2 regions of the Paenarthrobacter sp. E2MeOHC11 genome follow, and region 1 is predicted to be linked to the other one. Evidence: predicted binding sites of a transcription regulator. Region 1 holds the regulator's gene; the other holds the start of a gene.
What was found. Region 1 encodes LexA, which represses DNA repair genes until DNA is damaged. Its sites were predicted from a motif close to TCGAACANNTGTTCGA; they were not measured.

Region 1 (9,159 bases):
GGACAGCGGACCGAACATTGCCCGAACCGTAATCGAGCACGGTGACAGTTGGCTTGCCTTCCGGCGACTCGGGCCTCACCGAAGCGATGGTGTCGGCCACCGCGCCGTCCTTGAGGACCTGGCCGCTCACAGTGCCCCCTTTGTCGAGGGGATGCCCTCGACCCGGGGGTCGGATTCCACCGCTGCACGGAGTGCCCGCGCAAAAGCCTTGAACTGTGCTTCCACAATGTGGTGCGGATCGCGGCCCGCCAGTACGTTCATGTGCAGGCAGATTCCGGCGTGCAAGGTGATGGCTTCAAAAACGTGGCGCGTCAACGACCCAGTGAAGTGGCCACCAATGAGGTGGTATTCCTGGCCCGCGGGCTCGCCGCCGTGCACCAGGTAGGGCCGACCGGAAACATCCACGACGGCGTGGGCCAGGGCTTCATCCAAGGGAACCGTAGCTTCGCCAAAGCGGCGAATGCCGGCCTTGTTGCCCAAAGCAGTGCGCAGGACTTCGCCGAACGTAATGGCCACGTCTTCCACCGTGTGGTGGGCATCGATGTGGGTATCGCCAGTGGCCTTGACGGTCATGTCAATCAACGAGTGCTTGCACAGCGCGGTCAACATGTGGTCATAGAAAGGCACAGAGGTGCTGATGTCCGAGACACCGGACCCGTCCAGGTTGATCTCCACCAGGACGGAGGATTCACTGGTGGTGCGCTCCATGCGCGCGGTGCGGGCAGCGGACGGCGTGGCGCCGGTTTCGCTCATTGGGACGTCCTTATACACGAAGAGTGGGTTGGGTCTATGGACAAGTTTAGGCGCGCTGTGGCGGCTGGCCGTCCAGCAGCGCTTCCAGCGCCTCAAGGAAGGCCGTGGTTTCCGGCTCGGTCCCTGCGGTGACCCGCAAGTGTCCGGGAATGCCGACGTCGCGAACCAGCACACCCGCGTCAAGCAGGCCTTGCCAGATGGCGTGCGGGTTCTCGAGCCCGCCAAAGAACACATAGTTGGAGTCCGAGGCTGAAGGCTTGAGACCCATGCGCAGGAGTTCAGTCACGATGCGGTCGCGTTGGACCTTGATGTCCTCGACGTCGGCCATGAGGGCCTCGCGGTGGTTGAGGGCCGCCAGGGCAGTTGCCTGAGTAACAGCCGACAGGTGATACGGGAGGCGGACCAACCTGATGGCGTCTGTAACCTCGGGTGCTGCGGCCATATAGCCCAGCCGGGCGCCCGCGAGGGCGAAGGCCTTGCTCATGGTGCGGGAAACGATCAGACGCTCGCGCCCGGGCAGCAAGGTCAGGGCACTTGGCGTGTTGTCATGGGCGAACTCGTGATAGGCCTCGTCGACGATCACGATGGCCTGGCTGGCTTCCCCGGCCTCGTAAACGGCCTCAACAACTTCCAGGCCCAGGCCTGTTCCGGTGGGGTTGTTGGGCGAGCACAGGAACACAATGTTGGCTCCTGTTTCACGAACCTGCGCTGCCGCCGACGCCGCATCCAAACCGTAATCCTCTGCCCGGACTCCGCGTACGTATTCGGTATCCGTGCCACTGGCCAGCAGGGGGTACATCGAATACGTGGGCGGGAATCCGAGTGCCTTCCGACCGGGTCCGCCGAATGCTTGGAGGATCTGCTGCAGGACCTCATTTGAACCATTGGCGGCCCAAATGTTGTCCGGGGTGAGATCGTGGCCAAGGTATTCGGCCAAGGACTCGCGCAGTTCAGTGAACTCCCGGTCCGGGTAGCGGTTCAGCCCCGTGGCCGCGGCGGCAACGGCTTCCGTGATGGCCGCCTGGACGTCCGCGGGAACGCCATGAGTGTTCTCGTTGACATTGAGCAGGATAGGAACGTCAAGCTGCGGTGCGCCATAAGGGCTCAGTCCACGCAGGTTGGTCCGGAGGGGTAGTCGGTCTAGTCGCTCAAGCTGGTCACTCACCAAGACAGTTTAAGGGGCTACCGGGACTGCCGAGTAACTGTGACGCCGCGCCACCGGATCCAGCCACGGTGGAACGCGCTAGCTTGCCGGGACGAACAAACGCTGCCCGGGCTGGATCCGGCCACCATGGAGGTCGTTGAGCTGAATGATCTCGGAGATGACATCCCTGGGATCGCGCTCCGGAGCAGCTGCGCCGGCGATACCCCACAGCGACTGCCCGGGCTGGACCGTCACGGTCACCGCGACCGGCGGCTGGAGCTGCGCCTGCGAGTCCGAGGCCTTGGCAGGGGACGTAATGAAACCGGCCAGGCTCAGCAGCGCAGCCACCAGCAGCATTGCGGGGATGCCAAAGAAGACCATCCGACCCCGGCGGGTAAGACGCAGGCGCGTCGGCGCCTGGGTAGTGCGGAAATCAGCGAACGTAGTGATTGCGGACATGAGCTGAGCCCTTCTGAGCTATTGCCTTGCGCCGGATTCCGGTACATGGCTGCCAATTCTTTGTGTTCCCCTCCCCCGATCCCGGATGTTCGAACACTCTGTTCGAACATCCGTCATCCGGTTCGGGTTTATAGAACACATATTCGAACCTTGCTATGACATTTTTAGCACTTATCAACGAACGGTGTCGAGACTCGCTAGAACAAATGTTTGATAAACGCCTGTGCCTGCCCTACGTTTGAGTGAAGAAACAGCACTGTTTCAGTGGAACAGGAGGGTCTGACATTTTTTGCAGACCCGACACCCCTGGATCGTTCCGGGGCGAATGGAAAGGCACTGGCGAACATGGCAGCGAAAGCCACAGGCGGCGGGGCACCCCTGCGGAGCCAACAGCCTCAAAAGAGTCCCAAGAGCCTGACTGTCCGGCAGAAAAAAATTCTGGAGACCATCCAACGCTCGGTGAATGACAATGGGTATCCGCCAAGCATGCGTGAGATCGGTGACACCGTCGGCCTGGCAAGTTTGTCGAGTGTCACGCATCAGCTTTCCCAGCTCGAGAAGCTCGGCTATCTGCGCAGGGACCCCAAGCGTCCCCGTGCCATGGAAGTCCTGATGCCGTTGACGTTGGATGGCGGACCAATTCCCGGCGTCGAAGCCCCTGCGACGCTGCGCAGCGCGGGTGGCCTTGCCGTCACGGAGCTGGCCAGCGCCAGCGATACTGCCATGGTTCCCCTGGTGGGCCGGATCGCTGCAGGCGGCCCCATCCTGGCTGACCAGGCAGTGGAAGACGTCTTGCCCCTTCCCAGGCAACTTGTGGGCCACGGCGAACTGTTCATGCTGAAGGTGGCAGGCGACTCAATGATTGATGCCGCCATCTGCGACGGTGACTGGGTTGTTGTGCGCCGCCAGAACGACGCCATCAACGGCGACATCGTGGCCGCACTGCTGGATGACGAGGCTACCGTCAAGACGTTCCGTCAGCGCGATGGCCACACGTGGTTGCTGCCCCAGAACACCCAATACGAGCCAATCCTTGGCGACCAAGCCACCATCATGGGCAAGGTTGTCTCTGTTCTGCGTTCCCTGTAGGTGCCCACTAGGTAGGTACCCCAAGCCTCCTGGGCGGCTTTTGCCGCACCCAGGAGGCTTTGTTGGCCCCACGAGGCATTGTTGGACCTAGGAGGCCTTGGCGGAGCCCAGGCGTTCCAGCACGCCGCGCACAACCGCCCTGTCCGTCGTCGCCCAGAACGGCGGAAGCGCAGCCCTCAGAAAACCGCCGTAGCGTTCCGTCGACAGCCGTGAGTCAAGCACGGCCACGACTCCCTTGTCTCCCGTTGAACGGATAAGGCGCCCAGCGCCTTGTGCCAAGCGGATGGCGGCATGCGTTGCTGACACGGCCATGAAGCCATTCCCGCCCGACTGGGCGACTGCCCGGGAGCGGGCAGTCATCAGGGGATCGTCGGGGCGCGGGAAGGGAATGCGGTCAATCACCACCAGGCGGCACGAACCACCCGGCACGTCGACGCCCTGCCAGAGTGACATGGTGCCAAACAGGCAAGTGTCCGGCTCATCTGCGAATTGCTTCACAAGGGCAGCCATGGTGGATTCGCCCTGGCAGAGAATGTCCATGTCAAGGCGCAGCCGCATGGCGTCGGCGGCTTCTTCGGCAGCTCGCCGCGAAGAGAAGAGACAAAGCGCTCCCCCGCCGGATGCCCGGATGAGGTCTTCGAGCTCATCGAGAGCCTCGGGCGAGGTCCCACGCCCCGGCTTGGGCAAGTGCTTGGCAACATACAGCACCCCCTGTTTGGGGTAATCAAAGGGCGATCCAACATCAATCCCGGTCCAGCTCGGGGCGCCGTCGCCGATGAGGCCCAGACCTCCAGCCGCCGGTTCGAAGGCAGAGCCAATCGCCAGCGTGGCGGAGGTGAGCACCACGGTGTGGCCCTCGAAGAGGCCTTCGCGCAGCCGTCCCGCGACGCTGAGTGGCGCGATGTTGATCAGTGCCGGTGCCGTTTCATCAGGCTGCGAGTAACCCTGTTGGGGGTCGAAGGTGCTGTTGCGGGAAAACCAGACCACTTCCCGGTTCTCCTTGGCGGCCAGCATCCGCTCGCACAATTCAAGAATGAGCATGAGCCGTGAGCGAGCGAGCTGCCTGCCGCCGTCGACCGCGTTGGAAGAGTCGGTCTTGGAATCTGAGAGCGCCGCGCGGGTCGCATCGCGTAACTGGTCAAGGCAGTCAAGCTGTTCGTCGTTGAGCCCACTGGCCAGCAACCCGTTGGGCACCCCTGCGATGGCCATGTCCAGGCGCTCCGCCGCAGCGTTGAGGGCATCCACCGTGATGGCGGTGTGCTTGCGTGCGCTTGACGCCGCGGCATGAACCATGGCCACAGACAACTGGCCCGAGACCGCGCCGGTCACGCGATCCTGCAGCTCGTGTGCCTCGTCCACCACCACGACGTCATACTCAGGCAACACAGCCAGCCCTTCAAAGGCGCTGACGGCAAGCATGGCGTGGTTGGTGACGACGACGTCGGCCTCACCCGCGCGGGACCGCGCCAACTCACTGAAGCACTCTTCAGCCACCGGACACTTCTGCGCGCCGAGGCACTCCATGGAGGTCACAGAGACTTGCCGCCAGGCACGGTCCGTGACGCCGGGCATCAGTTCGTCACGGTCGCCGGTGGTCGTCTTTTCGGCCCACTCGCGGAGGCGGACCACTTCCTTGCCGAGCTGTGACTGCGGTCCGCCCATGGATGCCGCGAAGTGCGGCACGCTGGTGTCCTCGCCTAAGGAAAACAGCTGCCCCTCGGACGGCTCTTCGCTGGGGAACCCACCTTCCAGCTTCTGGCGGCAGACGTAGTTGGCCCTGCCCTTCACGAGCGCCACGTTGACGGGTCGTTCAAGGGCAGGGTTGATGGTCTCCAACAGCCGGGGAAGATCCCGGCCAACAATCTGGGTTTGCAGTGCCAAGGTGGCGGTGGACACGAGCGTCGGTTTGTTGCTGTCCATGGAATGCGCGATCAACGGAATCAGGTACGCCAAAGACTTACCTGTTCCCGTTCCTGCCTGGACCAGCAGGTGCTCCCCGGTTTCAATTGCCCGGGTGACATGTTTGGCCATTTCGTGCTGGCCGGCACGGCTTTGACCGCCCATGCCGGCGACAGCACGATCCAACAGCTCAAGGGTGGCTTTCTCTCCCACCGATTCGACGGCGTCCGCCGCCACCTTCTCAACCATTGCTGACGAAAGACTCCAGTTCGGCTGCCAGGCCCTCGCGGACCATGACCACCACGCGGGTGCCGTCTTCCTCATGCTCCAGGTTCAGGATCTCCGAATCAGAACTGTGCAGCTTGCTGATCATGTCTCCCCGGTCGTAGGGAATAAGCAGCTCAAGCCGTACGCCCGGGCGCGGAATGGACTGGCTGATGTCTTCCAACAGCTCAGCGATGCCCTGGCCTGTACGAGTGGAAACCACCGCATGGCGGGGCTCCTTCTGTTTGAGGCGCTCCACGACGAAAGGATCCGCCACGTCGACTTTGTTCAGGACGATGATCTCAGGAACCTTGCGGGCATCCACTTCAGTGAAAACAGCCCGTACGGCAGCGATTTGACCTTCTGGGTCCGGGTGCGAGGCATCCACGACATGCAGGATCAGATCCGCGTCAGCAACTTCCTCCAGCGTCGACCGGAAGGCCTCAATCAGCTGCGTTGGCAGAGACCGGACGAACCCAACAGTGTCGGCCAGCGTGTAGCCAATGCCATCCGGAGTCTGGGCTTTGCGAACGGTGGGATCCAAGGTAGCGAACAGGGCGTTTTCCACCAGGACACCGGCGTCGGTCAAGCGGTTCAGGAGCGACGACTTGCCGGCGTTGGTATAACCGGCGATAGCGACAGAAGGAACAGCATTGCGACGACGGTTGGCGCGCTTGGTCTCGCGGGCCGGCTTCATCGCGGCGATTTCCCGACGCAGTTTGGCCATCCGCGTGCGAATGCGACGCCGGTCCAGTTCGATCTTTGTTTCACCAGGACCACGCGAGCCCATGCCTGCGCCGGCTCCACCCACTTGGCCACCGGCCTGGCGGGACATGGAGTCACCCCAGCCACGGAGGCGCGGGAGCAGATATTCGAGCTGTGCAAGCTCAACCTGGGCCTTGCCTTCCCGGCTCTTGGCATGCTGGGCGAAGATGTCCAGGATCAGGGTGGTCCTGTCCACGACCTTGACCTTGACAATGTCTTCAAGGCCGCGGCGCTGGGACGGTGCCAGCTCAGTGTCCACCACTACGGTGTCCGCACCGGTGGCGGCAACGATGTCCTTGAGCTCCTGGGCCTTGCCCGATCCCAGGAAGGTGCCCGGGTCCGGCTTCGTGCGGCGCTGGACCAAACCGTCAAGGACCTCGGAGCCGGCAGTTTCTGCCAGCGCAGCAAGTTCGCGAAGCGAATTCTCGGCATCGGCCAGGGTGCCCTCGGTCCACAGTCCGGCGAGGACAACGCGCTCAAGGCGCAGCTGCCGGTATTCGACCTCGGTGACGTCTTCGAGTTCAGTGGACAGACCTGCGGTGCGGCGCAGTGCGCGGCGTTCAGCCAGGTCTTCCTGGTCGCCGTCGTAAATGCTGTGTTCCTGGTCAAGCGTCGAAATCGCCTGCGCCTTGCCGAACACACCATTGGCTTCGTTGTCATCGGATGACGGCGCAGGTACATCCTTGGAAAGTATCCGGTCGATGACGGCCTGGATTTGTTCAGGACTCATGTCCTGGGCGTCGGAATCGGATCCGGAGTGCTTCTGGGTGGTCATGGTCTCCTTAGACTGTTCGGCAATTCCAGAATAGTGCTGTTTGTTGCTCAATGGGGCGCTATTCGCGCTGGGCTGACGGGCTTGGGGCAAAAGGGCCTCCTGTGCTGAACGGCCACCCGTGACATGGGCAGCGGTTGCTGTGTTCCGGCGTGGTTGGATCCGCGCAGAGGTTCCTGGCGACCTGGAGACTGCACACTGCCCGCCCCGACCGTGCAACCGGAGTGGTTGGCGGATCAGGAAGCTGACTGGATAGTGGGATCTTCAAGGAGTCCGTGACGGGAAAAAGCCAACGGATTGTGCCGGTAGGACCTGCCTGGCGGAAAGACCCGTGCTTGGCTGGTGGCCAAGACGGGCCTGCATCGCGGGCGGTGCCGTGCTCCGCCTGATGAACCAGGCGGGTTTCGGCTATTTACTCGAAGATCAAGAACATGCGTTCCACATTATCACCCGGTGTCAAACCACCCCTTGGCCGGGGCAGTTTCCCATGGCGCCGTTAGCCAACTAATCTGGCAAATTATGGAGTCTGCACACTATTTCACCGCCCAACCAGCCGGACCTTTCACCAGAAAGCCCCTCACGGTGGAACTCGCTGGAGCCACGCGCCAGTTGCAGACCTCCTCCGGCATCTTCAGCCCCGACGGCGTCGACAAAGGTACCGCGATACTCTTCTCGGAAGTTCCGCCGCCTTCGCCGCAGGGAAACCTCTTGGACATCGGCTGTGGTTGGGGTCCCATCGCCTTGACGTTGGGCTTGATGGCACCCCATGCCAAGGTGCACGCGGTGGACGTCAACGAACGGTGCGTCACGCTGACCAACGAGAACGCCGCGGCCCTGGGCTTGACCAACGTGACGGCGAGCCTCCCCGACGAGGTGGACGCCGGCGTCGAATTCGACACGATCTGGTCCAACCCGCCCATCCGAATCGGCAAAGATGAACTTCACTCGCTCTTGCTGAAGTGGATTCCCCGCCTTGCCCCAGGAGGCAATGCATGGCTGGTGGTTCAAAAGAACCTTGGCTCCGATTCCCTCCAGCGGTGGCTCGCCGGTGAACTGGACAGCACTTACACGGTTTCGCGCGAGAGTACGTCCAAGTCTTTCAGGATTATTCGGGTCAGGAAAGCGTCCCAGTAGCCACGATGACGGCAGGGCCGCTGAGCTCTACGTGCTCGCGACCGCCCGCGCCGGGGAAGAACTTAACGTCAACGACGCCGCCGGGAACCTTGACGTGCCAATCGTTCGGCGCCGTATTGCCGGCCCAGTGACGGATGGCGACGGCGGCGGCACAGGCACCGGTACCGCATGACTGGGTCTCCCCCACGCCACGCTCATGGACTCGCATGGTGATGGTGCCCACGCCCTCTTCAACCAGCGGCTCTGCAGGAACAACAAACTCGACGTTCGTTCCGTTGGCCGGCTTGGGATCAACCACCGGCGCTTTGAACAGTTGCGTGGCCGAAAGCTCGCTGATCTCCGCAAGGGCAACCACGGTATGTGGATTGCCCATGCTGACTGAGAGGCCTGGCCTTGCCACTTCCAGCCCTTCAGCGCTGACCAGGGCATCCATGGCCTTGCTGGTGGCTTCCTGCGGGAAGATGAACTCCCACGGGCCCATATCCACGGCATAGCCGTTGGCGGTGCGAACCACTTTCTTGATGCCGCCGCGTGTTCCGATGGTCAAAGTTTCGCCCGGACCCAGGTCCACCAATTTCTCGGCAATGAGGAAGTGGACAAAGACACGAACGCCGTTACCGCACATCTCCGAGAGGGAACCGTCGCCGTTTCGGTAATCCATGAACCATTCGGCGTCCGGATCCTTCTCAAGCAGGTCCCGGCCCTCAGGGAGAAAACGTGACGGGACGGCGCGGATAAGGCCGTCTCCACCAATCCCCACGTGCCGATCGCACAGCTGTGCAACCTGCTCGGGAGTGATCTCGTGCGCGTCTCCGGGGTCGGCAATCAGGACGAAGTCGTTGCCCGTTCCGTGGCCCTTGGAAAACCCAAGACCGGTAAG
Region 2 (9,159 bases), on a different replicon from region 1:
GCACCGCACGGACGTTTGAGGCTCCGGTGGTTTGCGTTTCCGCGTTCAGGTAGACCTGCCAGTCATCTCGGGCGATGCATTCCAGTCCGCCGCCGACGATGATCTGAAGGCTTGTGTGCCGGGCATCAACGCTGTGGACAGTGACGCTTTCGCTCAGCCGCGCCGGGACGTACAGCGCGATCAGGTGGTTAAGCATGTTGCTCCTTCTTTTGCCGAGAAAGGTGGTGGGTGGGGCGGCTTAGGTGACCGGCCAGCTCCCCTCTCCCCCCGTTGTTTTTTGGCTGCTGGCGAAGCTTGCGGAGCTGTGGCCGACGGAGGCCTGTCTACCCTTGGGCAAGGTGTGGGAAATTCCCGGAGGAAATAAGCGACGCAGGAGCGCCGGAGGGACATTTCCTGCACCGCAGGCCCCGGAGCTTGCGGAGGGGCTAGACGGGGTGGAGCGGACACATAGAATCCGAAGGACAGCAGCCAGAAAACGTCGTAGACACAACAGGGCCGGGCACGGCGGAGCTCTGCGACGTCGGGACCGGGCCCAACAGCCGGCCACGGAGCGAAGCGGAGAGGCCGCCCAAAGGGGTGCGAGCCCCGCGAGCATGCACCTCCCCTGGCCAACGCTGATCCGCTCAGGTCAATCCCGGCTTGGGCTTGCCGCACGCACCAGGTGATTGGTGCCGGCCCCGTCGCGGGAACGGCGGTCCGCCGCCGGCAACCACCCACCCAGGCCGGCCACCTGCGGCGGACCGCCCGCGCGGTGACCGGCCCCCAAAAGGGCCGGCCACCCTCCGGTCTACTCGCGGCGGTCGTGGAGCGGGATGGCTCCGTATTGTCCGGCTGCGCGTCGGAATCGTGAGTCGCTGCTGAAGATGAACGTGCCGCCGAACATGTACCACGGGGCGGGTTCGTCGTCTGGGGCGACTGGCTCGGTGTGGGTCACGGTTTCGCGGTGGAAGCTCTCGTTTTTGACTAGCCGGACGGCGGGCCGTTCCTCGGTGGCTTCGAAAACGGGGTCGATGCCCTCGCCGATGACGGTTACCTCCATGACGCGGGCGGAAATGCCCTGATTGGAGAAGTCCGTGCCCAGGGCGTCGCGGTAGATCAGGGCGGTGATGCCTTTGGGGGCTGCGGTGGCGTTGTTCATGGTGTTGCTCCTTCTTTTGCCGAGAAAGGTGGTGGGTGGGGCGACCAATGGTGACCGGCCAGTTCCCCTCTCCTCCCGTTGTTTTTTTGGTTGCTGGCAAGCTTGCTTGCTCGGCGGCCAGCGGAGCCCTGTCTACCCGCAGGGCAAGGGGCGGGAAATTCCCGGAGGAAATAAGCGACGCAGGAGCGCCGTAGGGACATTTCCTGCACCGCAGGCCCCGACTGCTTTTGGAGGGGCTAGACGGGGTGGAGTGGACGCCTACAATCCGGAGGACAGCAACCAGAAAACGTCGTAGACAAACAGGACCGGGCACGGCGGAGCTCTGCGACGTCGGGACCGGGCCCCGCAGCCGGCCACGAAGTGGACGCCCAAAGGGGTGCGAGCCCTGCGAGCATGCTTTCCCTGGTCCCTGCGGATTCGCCCAGGCCAACCCCGGCTCGGGCTTGCCGCACGCATCAGGTGAGTGGTGCCGGCCCCTGTGCGGGAATGGCGGTCCGTCGCCGGCGACCACCAACCTAGGCCGGCCACCTGCGGCGGACCGCCCGCCCTCACTGGGCGAACGGCCCGCCCTCCTGCTAGTGGAAGGTTGGGCGGTGTTCTGCGGCGAACAGGACGGCTATAGCTTCGTTGTGCCAGTCCAGTGCCGCGTATTGCCGGGTGGTGTCCAGTACGGCGGGGTTCACGTGTGCCTCGGTGTTGACGGCTTCCGCCATGCCCCGGATGTGGGCGGCGAGGTCTTCGGCTGCGCTGGCACTGTAGGCCACGGGGGACTTCTCTACGATTGCCGCGAGGGTTTCGAGGAATACGACGGCTTGGGCCGGGCTGTTGGCGATGCTGCGCTTTTCGGTCATTGTTCTTGGTCCTTTGTTGGTTGGGTGCCTTGCCGGGCGGCGGGGTCCGCCCGGCAAGGAGTAGAGGGGCTGTTAGGCGGCGGCTGCTGGTTGGAACGTGGGCGGGATGCGGTAGCGGCTGGGAAGCTCCGCGGCGGCTTGGGGCAGGTCTGCCGGGCCTTGGGCTTGCCCGTTCTTCCAGTGGGAAAAAGCCTGTTCGGTGATCGCGTCCCAGTACCGGGCCTTCGTCCGGTAGAACGTCGTTTTTACGTCGCCTTCGCAGTAGGTGGCCATGCCGAACAGGTTTCCGATTGCGTCGGCGGTGCGGGTTCCGGCGACCATGACATAAGGCCACTGGCCCAAGTCCCACCCGTCCGAGCCCCATCCGGGGATCACGACCCAGCCGTGTTCTGAGATGAGGTCCATCCAGTCGTAGCCGTCATTCATGTGGTAGTTGCCAAGTACGGTGACGCCGTGGATGGTTTCGCCGGTGTCCTCGGTGGTGATCGTCTGGACGCTGATTGCGTTCATGGTGTTGCTCCTTCTTTTGCCGAGAAAGGTGGTGGGTGGGGCGGCTTAGGTGACCGGCCAGCTTCCCCTCTCCCCCCGTTGTTTTTTGGCTGCTGGCGAAGCTTGCGGAGCTGTGGCCGACGGAGGCCTGTCTACCCTTGGGCAAGGTGTGGGAAATTCCCGGAGGAAATAAGCGACGCAGGAGCGCCGGAGGGACATTTCCTGCACCGCAGGCCCCGGAGCTTGCGGAGGGGCTAGACGGGGTGGAGCGGACACATAGAATCCGAAGGACAGCAGCCAGAAAACGTCGTAGACACAACAGGGCCGGGCACGGCGGAGCTCTGCGACGTCGGGACCGGGCCCAACAGCCGGCCACGGAGCGAAGCGGAGTGGACGCCCAAAGGGGTGCGAGCCCTGCGAGCATGCTCTCCCGCTGGTCTTGTCAGACTGGGTTGGTACGGTGAACCTGTCCCGCCTGGTTTCCCCCAATCCCAGGCGGGACACTTATCTCAGAAGGAGGGGTGGCAAATGGGACTGCGAAACATTCTGAGCAGGCTCCGCAAAGCAACGGAGCCATCCGTGGCTGCCCCGGCCGGCGAAGGCGTCGAGCTGGAGGCCGCCTGGGCGGAGCTGCGGCAGACGGTCGATGAGTCCAAGGTGACCTCGTTCCGTGCCTGCAGCCGCACCGGGCGCTCGTGGGCCGAAGACCCTGAGGCGGTGCGGCGGATCGCCCCACGATCGCGCGCATCATGAACGACAGGACTGAAGGGCCGAAGGGCAACCCGGCCCGGTAGGGCGGGCCCCTGTGTGGCAGGCCCGCCCCGGATCCGGTCTAGCCCTTGGGGACTTTTGAGTTGGCGCGGTACGCCAGGATCGCTGCTCCAAGTGCTGTGAGTGAGAGAACGAAGTTCACGATGTCCAGTGGTTCCATGAGGTTTCCTTATCGGTGAGTAGGACTTAGTCTGAGAAGGAGCCGGTGGCCGCAACCAAAGCGGTCACGACCACCGGGTTTCGTAGCTACACCTACTCCCTTGCTTTACGCTTACGCTTCCGAGTTGCAGCTCGGGAGCGTTTGCTTGTTAGGCGCGTGTTCCGCATGGAGAGTAGAGCGATGACAGCTGTCATCAAGCTCACGACCGAAGTCGCGAGCTTGATCGCTTCGTCGATGCTCATGTAGCCACCTCCTTCCTGCCCCGCCGTGCGAGGCCCCCACATCGCAGCCGGTCGAGGGTGGGCCGTCAACCCCGAAGAGCGACCGGGGAATCCCGCGAAATAAGGGAGCGGAGCGACTGCGTGGGATTGCCCGGTTGCGTGGGTTGACGGGTCGGGCCCCCGGACGGCTACGATCAGTGGCCTTGTACGGAGAACAACCCAGCCACATGTAAGGCAAAAAGAAGCTTCTACAGGCCGAAGCGCAGCGAAGGTCCTTATTCTGTCGGTCCCCTGGCCCATGCTTGGATGAGTACTGTGACAACGAGAGGGATGGCTATGATTCCGATGCGAACGAGGATCCGCTACCGCCTCGGTGGTCTTTTATGCCGGCTACGAGGTGACCACCGGCTTTCACTCGTTGTGTCTCATACGTTTGTTCCTGGGCAGGGTGAGCGTAGCGAGAGACGCCCCCTTTGCCGTGTGTGCTGGCAGATGCCGGGCGACTAATCCCAAATACTCAAAGGAGCAATACGTGCTGGGTTTTAAAGTGAACGTCCAGAACGAGGACAAGAGCGCGGAGTTGGAGATCCAGGGTTTCCTGGATCCGGAGACGGCCGAGGGTTTCGCGAACGCAGTTCAGGAAACCCTGCAGATGTGCGTGGAAGAGTACGACGAGATCACCGGTTTCGAGGTTGGCCGTCCCGGCCCCATGGAAACCCGCGATGATGTCCCCGAAGCGGATATTGAATACTTCATTGATCAGATCACCATGTCTGTCATGAATCCCGAACCGGAGAACCTGGTCAAAGGCGAGTCCCCCGTGCGGTTCGCTGTTGAGTACCCCGTGGAGTTGTAGCCGGGCGGCAGTCCTATGGCCTGGCCGGCCGGAGCGGCACGAACAGAACGGGATCCCATGAGCGAGTCCATTCCGCGGGCACTGCAACCACCGGTTGCTGTTGCCCTGGCGAAACTCGTCAAGACGTTCCCCGGACCCGCTGCCCTCCCGGGCGGGATCTGGGCCGAACCCAAATGGGACGGGTACCGGGCCATCGTTTTGAACGATTCTGACGGGGTAACCCTGTGGAGCCGGCAGGGCAAAGAACTCTCTCGCATTTTTCCTGAGCTCTGCGCTGCTGTGCGGGCGCAGGTCCCGCCCGGTGTCGTCCTGGATGGAGAGGCGGTCATCTGGAACGGAGACCGGCTGGACTTCGAGGCGCTGCAGCGCCGCATGGTCAGCTCCCGGGCGGCTCTGCCGGCACTGGTCCACGAGTTGCCCGCAGCGTTCGCGGCCTTTGACGTGCTGGCCGTTGCCGGGCAGGACATCCGGAGTGTCCCGTTCGCGGGCCGCCGGCAGCTGCTCGAGGAACTGGCCCGCGACTGGGCCGCTCCTTTGAACATCTCCCCGACTACCACGGACATGGAACTGGCGAAGACTTGGTTGAAGGACCTACCGGCCACGGGGGTGGAGGGGCTGGTGTTCAAGGGAGGGTCGCAGCCATATGATGGCTCGCGCTCCTGGTTGAAGCTGAAGACAAAAAGCACTTTTGATGCGGTCTGCGCGGCCGTCATCGGCCCGATATCGCAACCTCAGGCCATCATCGCCGGCTTGCCGGTCGATGGGCAGCTGCGGATCGTCGGCCGGTCCACGGTCCTCTCCACCCGGGTAGGGCGTGAGCTGGGCCGCCAGCTCCGCCCCGCGCAGCCCGGGCATCCCTGGCCGGAAGAGATCAGCGAAACTTCGTTGAACAGATTTAGCAAAGACAAGGGCCCGGTTCAGCTGACACTGGTGGAACCGATCGTGATCGAGGTATCGGCCGACGTCGCATGGTCCGGTAAATCCTTCAGACACCAGCTTTCCCTGCTTCGGTCCAGACCTGAGCTTGACCCTGCCGACGTCGAACTTCCCCCGCACCTGGAGAAGTAGCTCGTACCAGTCGCGGTGGACGGGTTGTGCACACTGGCGGGCAGGTGGAGCCCTCCGCACAGCTCAAAGCTGTCCCCTATTGTGTGCAAGCCGTCCACCCCGTCCACGGGGCGGCTTATTTTGTCGCAGGGCGGGAGTACAGTTAATCGAACATAGTTTCGAATAAAAGGTGTGTTGTGGGCGTGATAGTTGGCCCCCGTGTGATAAATGCGGGACTGTCTTTGGTGACGGTGCTGGTGGCACCGGTAGCGGTGGCTGCCGGCTATCCCTCCCCCGCCCAGGATTACTTTGACGGCCGGATCGACCTCAACGAACACTTGGTCAAGGACGTGACCAGCACCTTCATCGTCCGGGTCAGCGGACAGTCCATGGAACAGGCCGGCATCAGTGACGGTGACGAGCTGGTCGTTAACCGGGCACTGGAACCGAAGGACGGTTGCGTGGTCGTCGCGGTCCTCGATGGGGAGCTGACGATCAAGCGGCTGCGGATCACACCCACAGGCGTGATCCTGCAGGCCGACAATCCACGCTTCCCCGATATCGAGGTTCCAGCACTGGCGGAACTCTCGGTGTGGGGCGTTGTCGAGCGCTGTTTACATTATGTCTAAGCCCGCGGTGATGCGCCGGATGCAGGAAATCGCGCACGTGGACGTCAACTGCTTCTACGCCTCGGCCGAGCGCGCTTTCAACCCTTCGCTGGAGGGCAAACCGGTAATCGTTCTCTCCAACAACGACGGCTGCGCGGTCACCCGCTCACCCGAAGCCAAACGCCTGGGCATTGCCATGGGTGATCCGTGGTTCAAACTCCGGCCCCGGGCCAAGGAATGGGGCTTGGTGGCCCTGTCAAGCAATTACGAACTGTACGGGGACATCTCCGCCCGGGTGATGGAGCTGCTAGGCCGCTACTCGGCCTGGCTGGAGGTCTACTCCATTGACGAGGCTTTCTTGGGCGTGAAGGGCGAACCGGACGAGCTGCTGGCCCTGGGCCGGGAGATGAAGGCCGCGTGCCGACGGCACGTCGGCGTGCCGGTCTGCGTCGGAATCGCTCCCACGAAGACGCTGGCGAAGCTTTGCAACAAGTGGGCCAAGAACAACCCAGCCTTCAATGGTGTCTGCCGCTGGGAGTCAGTGCCGGCCGAGCAGCGCGAAACACTGATGGCCAAGCTGTCGGTCGTCGAAATCTGGGGCGTGGCCAACAGGCTCACCAAGCGCCTGAACGCGATGGGGATCTTCTCGATCCTGGACCTGACCCGGGCGAACCCGGTAGCGATCCGGGACAAGTTCTCTATCGTCATGATGCGCACCGTCCTGGAACTGCAGGGAACACCGTGTATCCCGATGGAAGAGGAACGGATCGGCCGGGACCAGCTGATCTTCTCCCGGTCCTTCTCCACCCCGATCACCACCACGGCAGGGTTGCGGCAGGTCATGAGCGTTTACGCGCAAATGGCCTCTGCCCGTCTGGCCAAACACGATCTGCAGGCCAAGGTGCTGACGGCGTTCGCGGCGACGTCGCACTTCAACCCCAACGAAAAGTCCTTCCCCTCGGTCTGTCTGGCGTTGCCGATGCCCACCGCGGACCCGGTGCTCCTGACCCGGGCAGCCCACGCGCTGCTTCCCCAAATCCATAAGGGAGTGAAGTACGTCCGGGCCGGGATCATGGTCACCGATCTACGCCCGTCCGGAAACCAGAAGCCCTTGGAGTTGTTCGAGAACCCGCACGAAGAACGCGGCATCGGAATTCTGCTCGAAGACGTGGCCAAACGGTACGGCCGCGGCTCCATCGGCCTCGGCCATGCCGGGATCAAGGGCGGGCCCGACTGGTCCATGAAACGCGACATGCTCTCCCCCAGGTACACCACCCACTGGGACGAACTCCCCCTCGTCAAGGCCGCCTGACCGGCGCCAAGGTAAGAAAGGAAACGCAATGACCCTTGCACCCGAACACCCCACAACCGGCCATGAGGTCGGTGTCCGCTTCACCCCCGACGGGATGCCCATGGCGATCCGGTATGACGGCCGGATCTGGATGGTCGATCCCGACGTCCACACCGCGCACTGGTTCACCAGGGACTCCTGGTGGGAAGCACGGAACCGGGCAGCCGTAGGGACCGGCGACCTGGTCAGCGTTGAGCATTGGCAGGTCCAAGCCACCCTTCCCTCCGCCAACGCAGAGCTGCGCACCTTCACGCTGCGGCGGGAGCCCTTGGCTACCGCGTGGCAGCTCGAATCCATCAGCTAGTGCCCGCTGATTTGTACCGCTACCCCGTTCCGGAGCAACTGTGGGAGCGGATCCGCAACGAGTTTCATCTACCGAGCCTGGAACAGGTCCACGAACGGCTCTCCGCCATTCACGAGGATCCCGAACCAGCCATGCGACAACTCGCACGGGTCTTTATGGACGGGGGAACGTTTTGCCCTGGTTACCAGTTCGAACCTGACCTGACCCTGAACACCGTGGTGGTGGCACTCTTCGAACGGGCCATGGAGCTGCGGATCCCACATAATTATTTCGCCCTGTGGATGATGGTCCCCTCTCCTGCCCTGCAGGGGACCCGGCCCGTGGATCTCCGACGCAGAGGCAAGGCCTCCCTGCTGCATGCGACCTTGGAACAGACCTTCTTGGAGAGTGCGGCCTAGGATATGGGGGTGAAAGTGATCCTTACCGTAGTGGCCGGCAACGGCGAACTCAGCTACGTGGACGCCGAGGCCGAGACGTACGAAGACGCCAAAGCTGCCGCTGAAGCACTGATATCGGAAGGCTCTAAAGCCATTGCCATCCGCACGGACTAGCAAGCGCCCCAAGAGCCGGGACAAACGAAGCGCAGAAGAAACAGCCCAGCTGATAGCCGAGTTTTACAAGGAGAACGGGTACCTTCCGACTCAGCACACACCCCCGACCGGCGAACACAAACGCCTGGCCCTCGCTCTCCAAAGATTCCGTAGGCTCAAAGCTGCCGGGAACCTGCCCGATGACGCTGCCCGCATCCTGGAACAGGCGCACCCGGGCTGGACCGCCCGGTCCGGACACGCCACCGAACTGTGGCACAGCAGAGCGGACGAATTCATTGCCTGGGTCCAGCACCATGGCCGATTCCCGCGGCCCTCCGCTGAAAACCCTGCAGAACGCTTCCTCAGTAAGTGGCTGCACCGGCAACGACACGATGCCCGACGGGAACGTTTTCCCGACCGCGTCAAGGAACTGGATTCGCGCCTGCCCGAATGGCGTGAGACGTTTTCGGACCAGAACAGACAGTCATACGTCGAATCGGCCCAGCAGATAGCCGCCTATGTACAGCAGACCGGGAGTCTGCCTGCCCCTGACGGTCAGAGCGGGAGCGAGACAGAGCGGCTTGCAGGGGTTCTCATTGTTTTGCGAAACCAGAAACGGCGAGGTCTGCTGGCCAAGGAAGCCACCCAGGCGCTCGATGCTGCGTTCCCTGGCTGGCTGGACGGGGTCACGCTCAACGTCGAACGTCACTGGCAAAGCAGGGCCACCGAATTCATCGAATGGGTCAAGGAGAACGGCAGGCACCCGCACCGCAGCGCCTGGGACCCCAAAGAACGGGCACTGGCCGGTTGGGTCGCCAGGCAACGGGTCCATG

Region 2: ACSSVG_RS23755 (LexA family protein) is a predicted target of LexA. The motif match lies at 5,701-5,716, and genes of this name have one in related genera.

What each region holds. Positions count from the first base shown of each region.
Region 1 is NZ_CP196673.1:351,719-360,877, forward strand. Features, by position in the region: gene hisH (imidazole glycerol phosphate synthase subunit HisH) at 1-130, opposite strand, end outside; gene hisB (imidazoleglycerol-phosphate dehydratase HisB) at 127-753, opposite strand; gene ACSSVG_RS01600 (histidinol-phosphate transaminase) at 800-1,918, opposite strand; gene ACSSVG_RS01605 (LysM peptidoglycan-binding domain-containing protein) at 1,997-2,356, opposite strand; gene lexA (transcriptional repressor LexA) at 2,702-3,445, shown strand; gene ACSSVG_RS01615 (ATP-dependent DNA helicase) at 3,533-5,593, opposite strand; gene hflX (GTPase HflX) at 5,586-7,148, opposite strand; gene ACSSVG_RS01625 (class I SAM-dependent methyltransferase) at 7,665-8,279, shown strand; gene dapF (diaminopimelate epimerase) at 8,260-9,159, opposite strand, start outside.
Region 2 is NZ_CP196674.1:85,359-94,517, forward strand. Features, by position in the region: gene ACSSVG_RS23720 (DUF3846 domain-containing protein) at 1-196, opposite strand, end outside; gene ACSSVG_RS23725 (hypothetical protein) at 788-1,138, opposite strand; gene ACSSVG_RS23730 (hypothetical protein) at 1,714-1,989, opposite strand; gene ACSSVG_RS23735 (hypothetical protein) at 2,062-2,499, opposite strand; gene ACSSVG_RS23740 (hypothetical protein) at 3,007-3,231, shown strand; gene ACSSVG_RS23745 (hypothetical protein) at 4,163-4,486, shown strand; gene ACSSVG_RS23750 (ATP-dependent DNA ligase) at 4,544-5,554, shown strand; gene ACSSVG_RS23755 (LexA family protein) at 5,731-6,162, shown strand; gene ACSSVG_RS23760 (Y-family DNA polymerase) at 6,155-7,453, shown strand; gene ACSSVG_RS23765 (hypothetical protein) at 7,482-7,796, shown strand; gene ACSSVG_RS23770 (hypothetical protein) at 7,796-8,194, shown strand; gene ACSSVG_RS23775 (hypothetical protein) at 8,204-8,347, shown strand; gene ACSSVG_RS23780 (helicase associated domain-containing protein) at 8,328-9,159, shown strand, end outside.